3 regions of the Kitasatospora sp. NPDC057692 genome follow, and region 3 is predicted to be linked to each of the others. Evidence: riboswitches for the same ligand, from Rfam matches in the RefSeq annotation. Region 3 holds a riboswitch; each other region holds the start of a gene.
The links. A riboswitch is a leader RNA that binds a small molecule or an ion and turns the genes downstream of it on or off. The one in region 3 is predicted to bind cyclic di-AMP.
Positions count from the first base shown of each region.

Region 1: it holds a riboswitch for cyclic di-AMP, as region 3 does, so the genes downstream of both, ACFVFS_RS34805 (M23 family metallopeptidase) here and ACFVFS_RS29505 (NlpC/P60 family protein) in region 3, are expected to answer to the same signal.
Region 2: it holds a riboswitch for cyclic di-AMP, as region 3 does, so the genes downstream of both, ACFVFS_RS11135 (transglycosylase family protein) here and ACFVFS_RS29505 (NlpC/P60 family protein) in region 3, are expected to answer to the same signal.

Region 1 is NZ_JBHVIV010000094.1:23,625-26,883, reverse strand. It holds gene ACFVFS_RS34820 (TetR/AcrR family transcriptional regulator) at 1-88, opposite strand, end outside; gene ACFVFS_RS34815 (alpha/beta fold hydrolase) at 133-960, opposite strand; gene ACFVFS_RS34810 (YiaA/YiaB family inner membrane protein) at 1,084-1,374, opposite strand; cyclic di-AMP (ydaO/yuaA leader) riboswitch at 1,621-1,789, shown strand; gene ACFVFS_RS34805 (M23 family metallopeptidase) at 1,802-2,671, shown strand; gene ACFVFS_RS34800 (hypothetical protein) at 2,727-3,259, opposite strand, start outside.
Region 2 is NZ_JBHVIV010000013.1:127,762-131,020, forward strand. It holds gene ACFVFS_RS11125 (LacI family DNA-binding transcriptional regulator) at 1-104, shown strand, start outside; gene ACFVFS_RS11130 (hypothetical protein) at 165-365, opposite strand; gene ACFVFS_RS11135 (transglycosylase family protein) at 497-1,786, opposite strand; cyclic di-AMP (ydaO/yuaA leader) riboswitch at 1,773-1,971, opposite strand; gene ACFVFS_RS11140 (hypothetical protein) at 2,319-3,259, shown strand, end outside.
Region 3 is NZ_JBHVIV010000065.1:12,430-15,688, reverse strand. It holds gene ACFVFS_RS29515 (NYN domain-containing protein) at 1-339, shown strand, start outside; gene ACFVFS_RS29510 (NlpC/P60 family protein) at 550-1,593, shown strand; cyclic di-AMP (ydaO/yuaA leader) riboswitch at 1,941-2,093, shown strand; gene ACFVFS_RS29505 (NlpC/P60 family protein) at 2,104-3,259, shown strand, end outside.

The DNA.
Region 1 (3,259 bases), on a different contig from region 3:
CCAGGGTGAGGGCCTCCGGGCCCTGCTCGTCGATGAGGGCGAGGGCGTGGCCGACGACCTGCTCGGGGGTCAGTCCGACTCGGGGCACTGCGGGTCTCCTAGCTGAAGGGGGGGCGGGGCCGGCGGGGACGGTCAGGCCAGGTCGGCCAGGAAGGACAGCAGGGCATCGGCGGTGGCCCGCGGGTGGTCGGCCATCGGGTAGTGCCCGGCGCCCTCGATCATCACCTTGCGCGCGTTCAGCGCGGCGGCCTGCCGGTCGGCGACCAGCTCCGGCTTCCCGAAGTCGGGGTCCTTCGAGCCCATCACGACCAGCGCCGGGCAGCGCACGGCGGCGGTCCAGCCGGCGGGCGAGGAGTCGCCGCGCACGTAGCCGCGGGTGGCGGTCTTCCGGCCGGGGGCGCGCATCGCGGCGACCAGCCCGGCCACGTACTCCTCGTGGTCGGCCGGCTTGGGCCCCGGGTAGGCCGCCTTGCGGTGGTAGAGGCCCCAGAACGCGGGCGAGTGCACCAGCAGCGCGCCCATCGCGCCGACCACCAGGCGCTGCAGCGCGCCGGGAGGCACGTTCTCGACGAAGGCGTCCAGCAGGACGACGCCGGCCACCCGCTCGGGGGCGTCCCCGGCGGCCTTGACGACGCTGGCGCCGGTGTACGAGTTGCCCGCCAGCACGGCCCGGTCGATGCCCAGGTGGTCCAGCAGGGCGAGGACGTCGCCGGCGATCGCGGCGGGGGAGTAGTCGTCCCAGAGGATCGAGGACTCCCCGAAGCCGCGCAGGTCCATGGTGATCACCCGGCGGCCGGCCGCGGCCAGCAGCGGGCGCAGGTGCCGGTAGGCGGCCCGGCTGTCGAGCATCCCGGGGAGCAGTACGACGGGGGCGCCCTCGCCGTGGCCGGTGTCGTCGAAGGCGATCCGGCCGCCGGGCAGGTCGAGGTGGCGGGTGGCGGGAGCGGTGGTGCCGTTCATGGGGAGCCTCCTGGGCCGGCGGGATCGTCGGCGAGTGCCGATAGCCATAAAGCTAAGGCTAATAGCCTTAGCCGTCAAGCCGTCGGTGTCGCCCCCGCCGGGGCTGCTCCCGTCCGGGTCCGGTCAGACCCCCTCCACCTTGAACGGGTCGTGCTCGGTCAGCAGCTTGTCGAGCCGCGCCTGGTCGACCCGGGTCACCAGCTCGGAGGTCTCCTGCCGGTCCCGGACCACCTTGGCGAGGGTGAAGGTCGAGGTGATCGTGTAGAGCAGGCCGAGGGCGAGGAACGCCCGGGTCCACGGCTCCACCGGGAGGAAGGCGATCCCGGCGCCGACGGCGGTGCCGGAGAGGGCGAAGGACAGCACGGCCTGGAGGTGGTACGCGGCCGTGGTGCGGGACTGCATCGGTGCGCTCATGGGCGCCAGGATGGCCGCGCCCGGCCCGGTCGCACATGAGTAGGCGTACTCAAGTGAGGGCCCGTTCGTTGACGTCCCGACACGTTCGGTAGTGTCAGATGTCATCAAACGCCCCAAAACGCCCATCGGGCCGCGTGGTGCCCGATCCGTATCCCGTCGTCACCAACGGATGGCTTGGAATCGGGGGGCTCTCGGATTAACGTTTGATAACGCAGCGCGGTCCGCAACGCCGTACCCAGACGGCACCGTGCGCCGTCGCCTAATCCCGCCGGCCGGCCTCCGGGCAGGCCAGGGAGCCGGGGAACCACGTTCCTTGGGGTGAATCGGCCAGGCCCTGGCCAGTCCAGGCCCAGCCGTAGGAGACCTTCCTGCTCCGAACCCGTCAGCTAACCCGGTAGGCGCGAAGGAAGGAAAGGAGCGCGCCTCCGTGGCGTCGACGCACACTCCGGCACACCCGTCCGGTTCCTCGGCCGGCACCCAGCTGCTCGATCACCCGGGCCCCTTCGCCGGGCACGGCCCGTTCGGCGGCCCCGCCGACGAGACCGCCCCGCCGGCGGCGGAGACCAGCCGGCACCGGATGCCCCGTCAGGGCCGCGGCACCGCTCCGCTGCTCGGCGTCACCGCCGTCGCCGCCACCCTGGGCGCCACCGGCTTCGCCTCCGCCACCCCGGCCGCCGCGCCGGCCGTCGAGGCACCCGACGAGCTGCCGGTCGCGCTCTCCGCCGACCCCGGCCTCGCCCTCGCCGCCCGCATCCAGCAGCAGGCGGACAGCCAGCGCACCGCGGCCGAGGAGACCGCCCGCGTCCAGGCCGCCCAGGAGGCCGAGGCCAAGCGGGCCGCCCAGATCGCCCAGCAGGAGCAGGCCAAGCGCGCCGCCGAGGAGGCCGAGAAGGCCAAGCTCGCCGAGATCAAGCTGCCGGTGAAGGACTACCGGCTCTCCGCCCACTACGGCCAGAGCGCCCGCTACTGGGCCCACCTGCACACCGGCCTCGACTTCGCCGCGGACCAGGGCGAGCCCGTCTACGCGGTCGGCCAGGGCACCATCACCTCGGCCGGCTGGGCCGGCGCCTACGGCTACCGGATCGTCGAGACCCTGCCCGACGGCACCGAGATCTGGTACTGCCACCTCTCCTCGATCATCAAGGGCTCCGGCAAGGTCGTCCCCGGCCAGCAGATCGGCAAGGTCGGCGCCACCGGCAACGTCACCGGCGCCCACCTGCACGTCGAGGTCCGCCCCGGCGGCGGCGCCCCCGTCGACCCGGAGAGCTGGTTCGAGCAGCGCGGCGTCACCCCCTGACGCTCCCCGCGGACCACGAGGGCCCCGGCCGCACGGCCGGGGCCCTCGCGCGTCGCTACGCCTCGTCCCCGGGCGTGTCCGGGTACTCGTCCGTGTGCTCGTCCCCGTACTCCTCCGCGTCCGCGTCCGGCTCCAGCGACGCCAGGTAGGCGTCGATCTCCGCCTGCCCCGGCTCCGGCGCCAGCTCCGGGAACCCGTCCACCAGCAGCCGCGGCAGCCCCGGCACCGTCCACGCCCCGGCCAGCTCCAGCGCCACCTCGACCGCGGCCTCCTCGAACGCCCCGAAGTCCCCGGCCAGCTCGTCCGGCATCGGCCGGCCCAGCGCCGTCAGCTCCGCCAGGTTCCGGTAGCTGCGCCGCATCAGCCCCTGCTCCAGCAGCCGCCGCGCGCCGTCGGTGGCCATCCCGACGGCCAGCGGCCGGGCCCCGCCGTCCCAGCCCCCGTCGTCCACCGGGTCCAGCACGCCGTCCGCCTCCAGCGCCGCGAACGCCGCCGAGCGCTCCTCCTGCGGCAGCTCCCGGAACCCCTCCAGCCAGGCCCGCACCGCCGCCTCGTCGCCGGTGTCCACCCCGGCCGCGCGCAGCAGCA
Region 2 (3,259 bases), on a different contig from region 3:
ACGCGCTGCTGGAGGAGGTCGGCGGGAACGCCGTGCAGCGCGGGGAGTTCATGTTCCAGCCGGAGCTGGTGATGCGGGGTTCGACCGGCGCCCGCGCGCGCTGAGCGGAACGCCGGAGCGGCCCGGGAGCGGTGTGGTCCCGGGCCGCTCCGGCGTTTCCGCGCTCAGCCCTCCTGGGCGGTCGGGCGGTCCTGGGAGACCCGGTGGCCGTCGGCGGCGTCGCCGGTGCGGCTCTCGGTGCGTCGGCCCCGCTCCAGGTAGTCGCGGAGGATCAGTTCGACGGCGTCCTGCGGGCTCTTGGTGCCGGACAGCATCATCACGTCGATCGCGAGGTTGGCGTCGAGCGAGACGGTGACCTGGGCCATGGTGACTCCTTCTCGGGTGCAGGGCAGCAGCATGCCCGCTGCGGTCCCGGTTTGGCCATGGCCCTCCGGGCACGCCGCAGCCCCCGGGGAGGAGCGACCGGACTCTCCCCGGGGGCTGCGGTGTGACGGGATCAGACCCGGCCGGCGAAGTCCGGGGCCCAGTTGGCGATCGTCTGGAGGCGCACGCCCGAGCTCGGGTTGGCGGCCTCGACGTACTTGCCGTCGCCGATGTAGAGGGCGACGTGGTAGACGCCGGAGTCCTTGCCGTTGTTGGACCAGAACAGCAGGTCGCCCGCCTTGAGGGCGTCCAGCGAGACGTGGGTGGACGCGGCGGCCTGGTCGGCGGCGACGCGCGGGACGGAGACGCCCGCGGCGCGCAGCGCGGCCTGGGTCAGGCCGGAGCAGTCCCAGCCGCCGTTGCCGGTGCCGCCGTAGACGTAGGCCTGGCCGACCTTCGACTGGGCGAAGGCGACGGCGGCGGCCATGCTGCCGGTGGCGGTCGGGGCCGGGGTCTCGGCCTGCGCGGCGGGCTTGCTCGCCGGCTTGGCGGCCGGGGCCTGGGACTGGGCCGGGGCGGCCGGGGCCTGGGTCCCGCCCTGCGCGCCGCCCTGGGCGCGGTTGAACCAGTCGAAGCCCTGGCGCTCACCGAGGGTCAGGTGCTGGCCCGGGTAGATGGTGTGCGGGCCGTCGGTCAGGGTGGCGCGGTTGAGCTCGTACAGGCGCTGCCAGCCGCCCTGGACCTGGTGCTCGTCGGCGATGCTGGACAGCCAGTCGCCGGCGGCCACGGTGTAGTCCTGGGTGGCCTGCTGGCCGGCCTGCTGGCGCCACTGCCCGCCGTCCTGGCGCTGCTGCGGGGCGGCGGCGGTGCCGGAGGCGGCCGGGGCGGGGGTCTGCGGCTCGGTGGCGGGCTTGGCGGCCGGGGCCGGGGTCTGCGGCTTGGCGGCGGGCTTGGCGGCCGGGGTCTGGGCCGGGGCCGGGGTCTGCGCGGCCGGCTTGGCGGCGGAGGTGTCCACCGCGGCCGGGGTGCCGCCCTTGGTCAGACCGGCCTGGACCGAGCAGACCGGCCAGGCGCCGGGGCCCTGGACGGCCAGGACCTTCTCGGCGGTCGCGATCTGCTGGTCCTTGGTGGCGAGGTCGGCACGCGCGGCGTACGCGGTGCCGCCGAACGCGGACCAGGTGGAGTTGGTGAACTGGAGCCCGCCGTAGAAGCCGTTGCCGGTGTTGATGCTCCAGTTGCCGCCGCTCTCGCACTGGGCGACCTTGTCCCAGGTGGCGACGGAGGCGGCGGAGGCGGTGCCGGTGGTCAGGCAGGGGATGGTGAGACCGATGCCCGCGACGCCGAGGGTGGCGATCGCGCGACGGGTACGGCCGGACAGTCGGGTGCCGTTGGTGGGCAGCATGAAGACGCGGTCCTCTCCCACGCCTGCGAGGTGAGCTGTCGGATTCGGGCTGGAGTTGCCCGGCCGCGCTGTGGACGCGGCTTCACCCCTAGCCCGGGGCCGGTCCGTGGACCGGTCCTGGGCGAACTACCTGTGGTTCCCCCGCTCCTGCCGTGGTGCATTGCGCTGCCAGCGCGCCCGACGGCAGGACTCGGCGTCGCGGACGTGCTGGGTTCGTGTGGCCACGAACGGGGAGCACGTTAAGCAGAGGCGCGTTCAAACCGCAAACATGTGTGACGCTCGTCACGGTTTGCGAAATGCGTGCTGAGTGGCTGTCCTTCATGATCAGAAATGACCGATTTCCCGCAACGCCGGTCGCCGTCAATGCAACTGCCTATGCTTCAGAGCGTCGGCAGGACGCCGGCGAGCCGCAGCCGTCTGGGGAGAGGGCTACGCACCGATGGGCATCGACGAGGAGCCGGACGCCTCCCGTCCGGCCGCCCGGCCGACCGGAGCACATCGCCGGGCAAAGCACCGCAGAGTGGACATCCCACCCGAACCGTCCCGAACTCACTTGACCCGCCGGGCACTCCTGCGCTGGCTGGCCGTCGGCACCGCCTTCGCGGCGATCAGCGGCGAGGAGATCCTGCGCCGCTCGCTGACCGGCGAGACCCGGCTGATCACCCCGGCCGCCGTGATCGGGACGACCCCGACCGAGGCCGTCGGCCCGATGGGGCCCGACGGCGGCCACGGCGGCGCCCCGCCGGAGGGCACCGGCGCCCCGGGCGGCGCCCCCGAGCAGCCCGCCCCCGCGCCCACCGTCGACCAGGGCGGCCGCCGCTGGTCCGACCGGGCCGGCTGGGGCGGCAGCCCGCCGGGGCCGCGCAGCGCCGTGCGGATCACCGACCGGGTCCTGCTCGACACCGACGCCGAGATCGGCTCCCTGCTGGTCGAGCCGGGCGGTGCGCTGACCTTCGCCGCCGACCGCACCCTCACCCTCGCCGCCGCCGGCAACGTCGAGATCCGCGGCGCCCTCGCGCTCGCCCCCGACGGCGGCCACGTCCACACCCTGCGCTTCCCGGGCGTCGACGAGAAGCGCTTCCAGGGCGACGGCATGAAGGTGGTCGACACCGACGTCGGCCTCTGGGTCACCGGCGCCGGCCACCTGCGGCTGGACGGCGCGGCCAAGACCGCCTGGGTCCGTGCCGAGCGCGAGCTCAAGGCCGGCGACACCGTCGTCAACCTGGCCGCCCCGCCCGCCGGCTGGCTGCCCGGCGACGAACTCGCCGTCACCCCGACCGGCCCGCCGGACCAGGAGGGCTTCGCCGCCCGCTACGACCTCGTCACCATCCGGTCCGTCAGCGGAGCCGCCGTCACCCTGGAGGCCCCGCTGCGCCACGCCCACCCCCGGGTCGCCGCCGGAGGGGGCGTCACCGTCGGCGCCGAGGTGCTCAACCTGACCCGCAGCGTCCGGGTCGAGGGCAGCGCCAAGGGCCGCACCCACGTCCACCTCAC
Region 3 (3,259 bases):
ACCGGCTATCCGACGCTGCCGCTGGAGCAGCAGCGGATCCGGCTGCTGGGCGGGCTGGCGATGCTGGCGCAGCGCACCCAGGCGGAGGTCACCTGCGTGTTCGACGGCCAGGACCTGGACGTGCCGGTGATCATGGCGCCGCCGCGCGGGGTGCGGGTGCGGTTCAGCCGGACCGGGGAGACGGCGGACGAGCTGATCCGCCGGCTGGTGCGGGCCGAGCCGCAGGGGCGCCCGGTGGTGGTGGTCTCCACCGACCGGGAGGTCGCGGAGGGCGTGCGGAAGGCCGGCGCGCGCCCCGTCGCGTCGGTGCTGCTGCTGAACCGGCTGGCCCGCCCGTAACCGCTCCCGGGCGCCCGCGGGCCGGTATGACGGCTGGTCAGCGCCTGGATTGCGGTGTTGTGCGAGTTTTGTGAAGTCAGATGGGCGGTCGGGGTTCACGCGATCGGGGGAGTGGCGCGAAACGTGGATCTTCACTAGGGTCTGGCGTCAAACCTATTTTCCGGATTCTCACCCGTTCGGGTGAGGCCATTGGAAGAAGGAGCCGGTCCCTTGGCCTCCCACCGCCGTCCCAAGCAGCCGAGCCGCGCGCGGGTCTCCGTGCTCACCGCTGCCGCTGCGACCGCGGTCGCTCTCTCCGCCCAGGTCGCCGCACACGCCGCGCCCAGCCCGTCGCCCAAGAAGGATGACGTCAAGGCGCAGATCGACCAGCTGCAGGAAGAGGCCGAGCAGGCCACCGAGAAGTACAACGGCGCCAAGGAGCGTGCCGACCAGCTGCGCAAGCAGGCGGACCAGCTCCAGGACCAGGTCGCCCGCGGCCAGGAGCAGATGACCCAGCTTCAGGCCGGCCTGGCCGAGGTGGCGGGCGAGCAGTACCGCACCGGCGGCATCGACCCGTCCGTCCAGCTGATGCTCACCTCCGACCCGTCCGGCTACCTGGACAAGGCCTCCAGCGTGCAGCAGGCCAGCTCCAGCCAGGCCGAGGCGCTCAAGGGCCTCCAGGACCAGCAGCGCCGGCTCGACCAGCAGAAGGTCGAGGCGGCCGCCGTGCTGGCCTCGCTGGACAGCACCACCAAGGACCTCAACCAGACCAAGGCCGAGGTCAACAAGAAGCTCCGGGAGGCCCAGGAGCTGCTGAACTCGCTCAGCGCAGCCGACCGGGCCGCCCTGAAGGCGGCTCAGCAGCAGGCCGACCGCGCCTCGCGCGGCAGCGAGCGCACCGACCTGGGCAGCCTGCCGCAGGCGAGCGGCAAGGCCGGTGCGGCGGTCTCCCTCGCGATGAGCAAGCAGGGCTCGCCCTACGGCTGGGGCGACACCGGCCCGAACACCTTCGACTGCTCCGGCCTGATGGTCTGGGCCTACGGGAAGGCCGGCGTCTCGCTGCCGCGCACCTCGCAGGCGCAGGGCAACTACGGCACCCGGGTGCCCTCGCTGGCCGAGGCCCAGCCGGGCGACCTGATCATCTACCGCGACGACCGCAGCCACGTCGGCATGTACATCGGCAACGGCATGGTGGTGCACGCGCCGCGCACCGGTGACGTGGTGAAGGTGATGAAGGCCGACGCCATGAAGATCAACACGATCCGCCGGGTCTGACGGACCGGCACGACACGCCCGAGGGGGCCGTCGAGGCCCCTGTGATCAGCGCCACTCCCGGACGGGGGTGGCGCAGGGCGTTTCCGGCAGGGGTTCGACCACCTGACGGAGAATGATCAGCCCGACGTGGGGATTTGATCACGCTCGGTCATATTCACAAAAGAACTTGGGTATTCTTCCGACTTTTTTCTGACAAGGATTTGAACGGATCACGGATCTGTTACTAGGGTCGTGCCTCGAACCACGCACAGTCGATCACCCAGCCTGGGTGGCGGCGGGGTTCGCCGCCGAGTTCGCGAAGCAGCGGGGCGGGGCCACGAGTGGCCCGTCCGAGTGAGGACCCAGCAGTCGGGGGTCCGCTGTGGAGCGGAGCCGGGGAACCACGTTCCTCCGGGGTGAATCGGCGCCAGGCCGGCCGCGAGAGCGGCGGGTGAGGCGTCGTAGGGCACGCTTCCGCCCGAACCCGTCAGCTCACCCGGTAGGCGGATGAGGAAGAAGGAGTCCGCCTTCGTGGCGTCCCATCGTCGTCCCAAGCCCGCCGGCCGCGCCCGTGTCTCGATCCTGACCGGTGTCGCCGCCGCTGCCGTTGCCCTGTCCGCGCAGTCCGGCGCCCACGCCGACCCGGCGCCGACCAAGGACCAGGTCAAGGAGCAGGTCGACCAGCTCAACCTGCAGGCCGAGGTCGCCACCGAGAAGTACAACGGCGCCCAGGCCAAGCAGCAGGAGCTGCAGAAGCAGGTCGCCGAGCTGCAGGACAAGGTGGCCCGCCAGCAGGCCACGGTGACGGAGGCCCAGGGCGGCCTCGCCGAGATCGCCGGCGAGCAGTACCGCACGGGCGGCATATCGCAGACCGTCCAGCTGATGCTCTCCGCCAGCCCGGACAACTTCCTCAACCAGGCCGACGCCCTGAACCAGGCCGGCTCCACCCAGTCCGGCGCGCTGAAGGAGCTCCAGGAGCAGCAGCGCAGGCTGGACCAGGACCGCACCGAGACCCAGGCCAAGCTCGCCGAGCTGGAGGCCACCACCCAGCAGCTGAAGACGTCCAAGGAGGACGTCCAGGGCAAGCTGCAGAAGGCCCAGGACCTCCTCAACACGCTCACCGAGCAGGAGCGCCAGGCCCTCCGCGCGGCCGAGGAGAAGGCCGCCGCCGAGGCCAAGGCGAAGGCGGACGCCGCCAAGGCCGAGGCCGCCAAGGCCAAGGCCGAGGCCGAGCGGGCCTCCCGCGACACCAACCGCAGCAACCTGAGCGCACCGTCCTCGGCCTCCTCGGCCCCGGCCGCCGAGGCCGCCAAGCCGACCGCCGAGGCCGCCAAGCCGGCCGCGCCCGCCGCCAACGGCTCGCGCGCCGCCGCGGCGATCGCCGCCGCCGAGAGCAAGCTCGGCTCGCCGTACGTCTACGGCGCCACCGGCCCGAACTCCTTCGACTGCTCGGGCCTCACCGGCTGGGCGTACGCCCAGGCGGGTGTGTCGCTGCCGCGCACCTCGCAGGCGCAGGCCAACGCCGGCACCCAGATCGGCTCGGACATCTCCAAGGCCCAGCCCGGCGACCTGGTGATCTTCTACGGCGACCGCCACCACGTGGGCATCTACGTCGGCGGCGGCCAGGTCATCCACGCCCCGAAGCCGGGCGCGTCGGTCCGCTACGAGGCGGCCTCCAACATGCCGG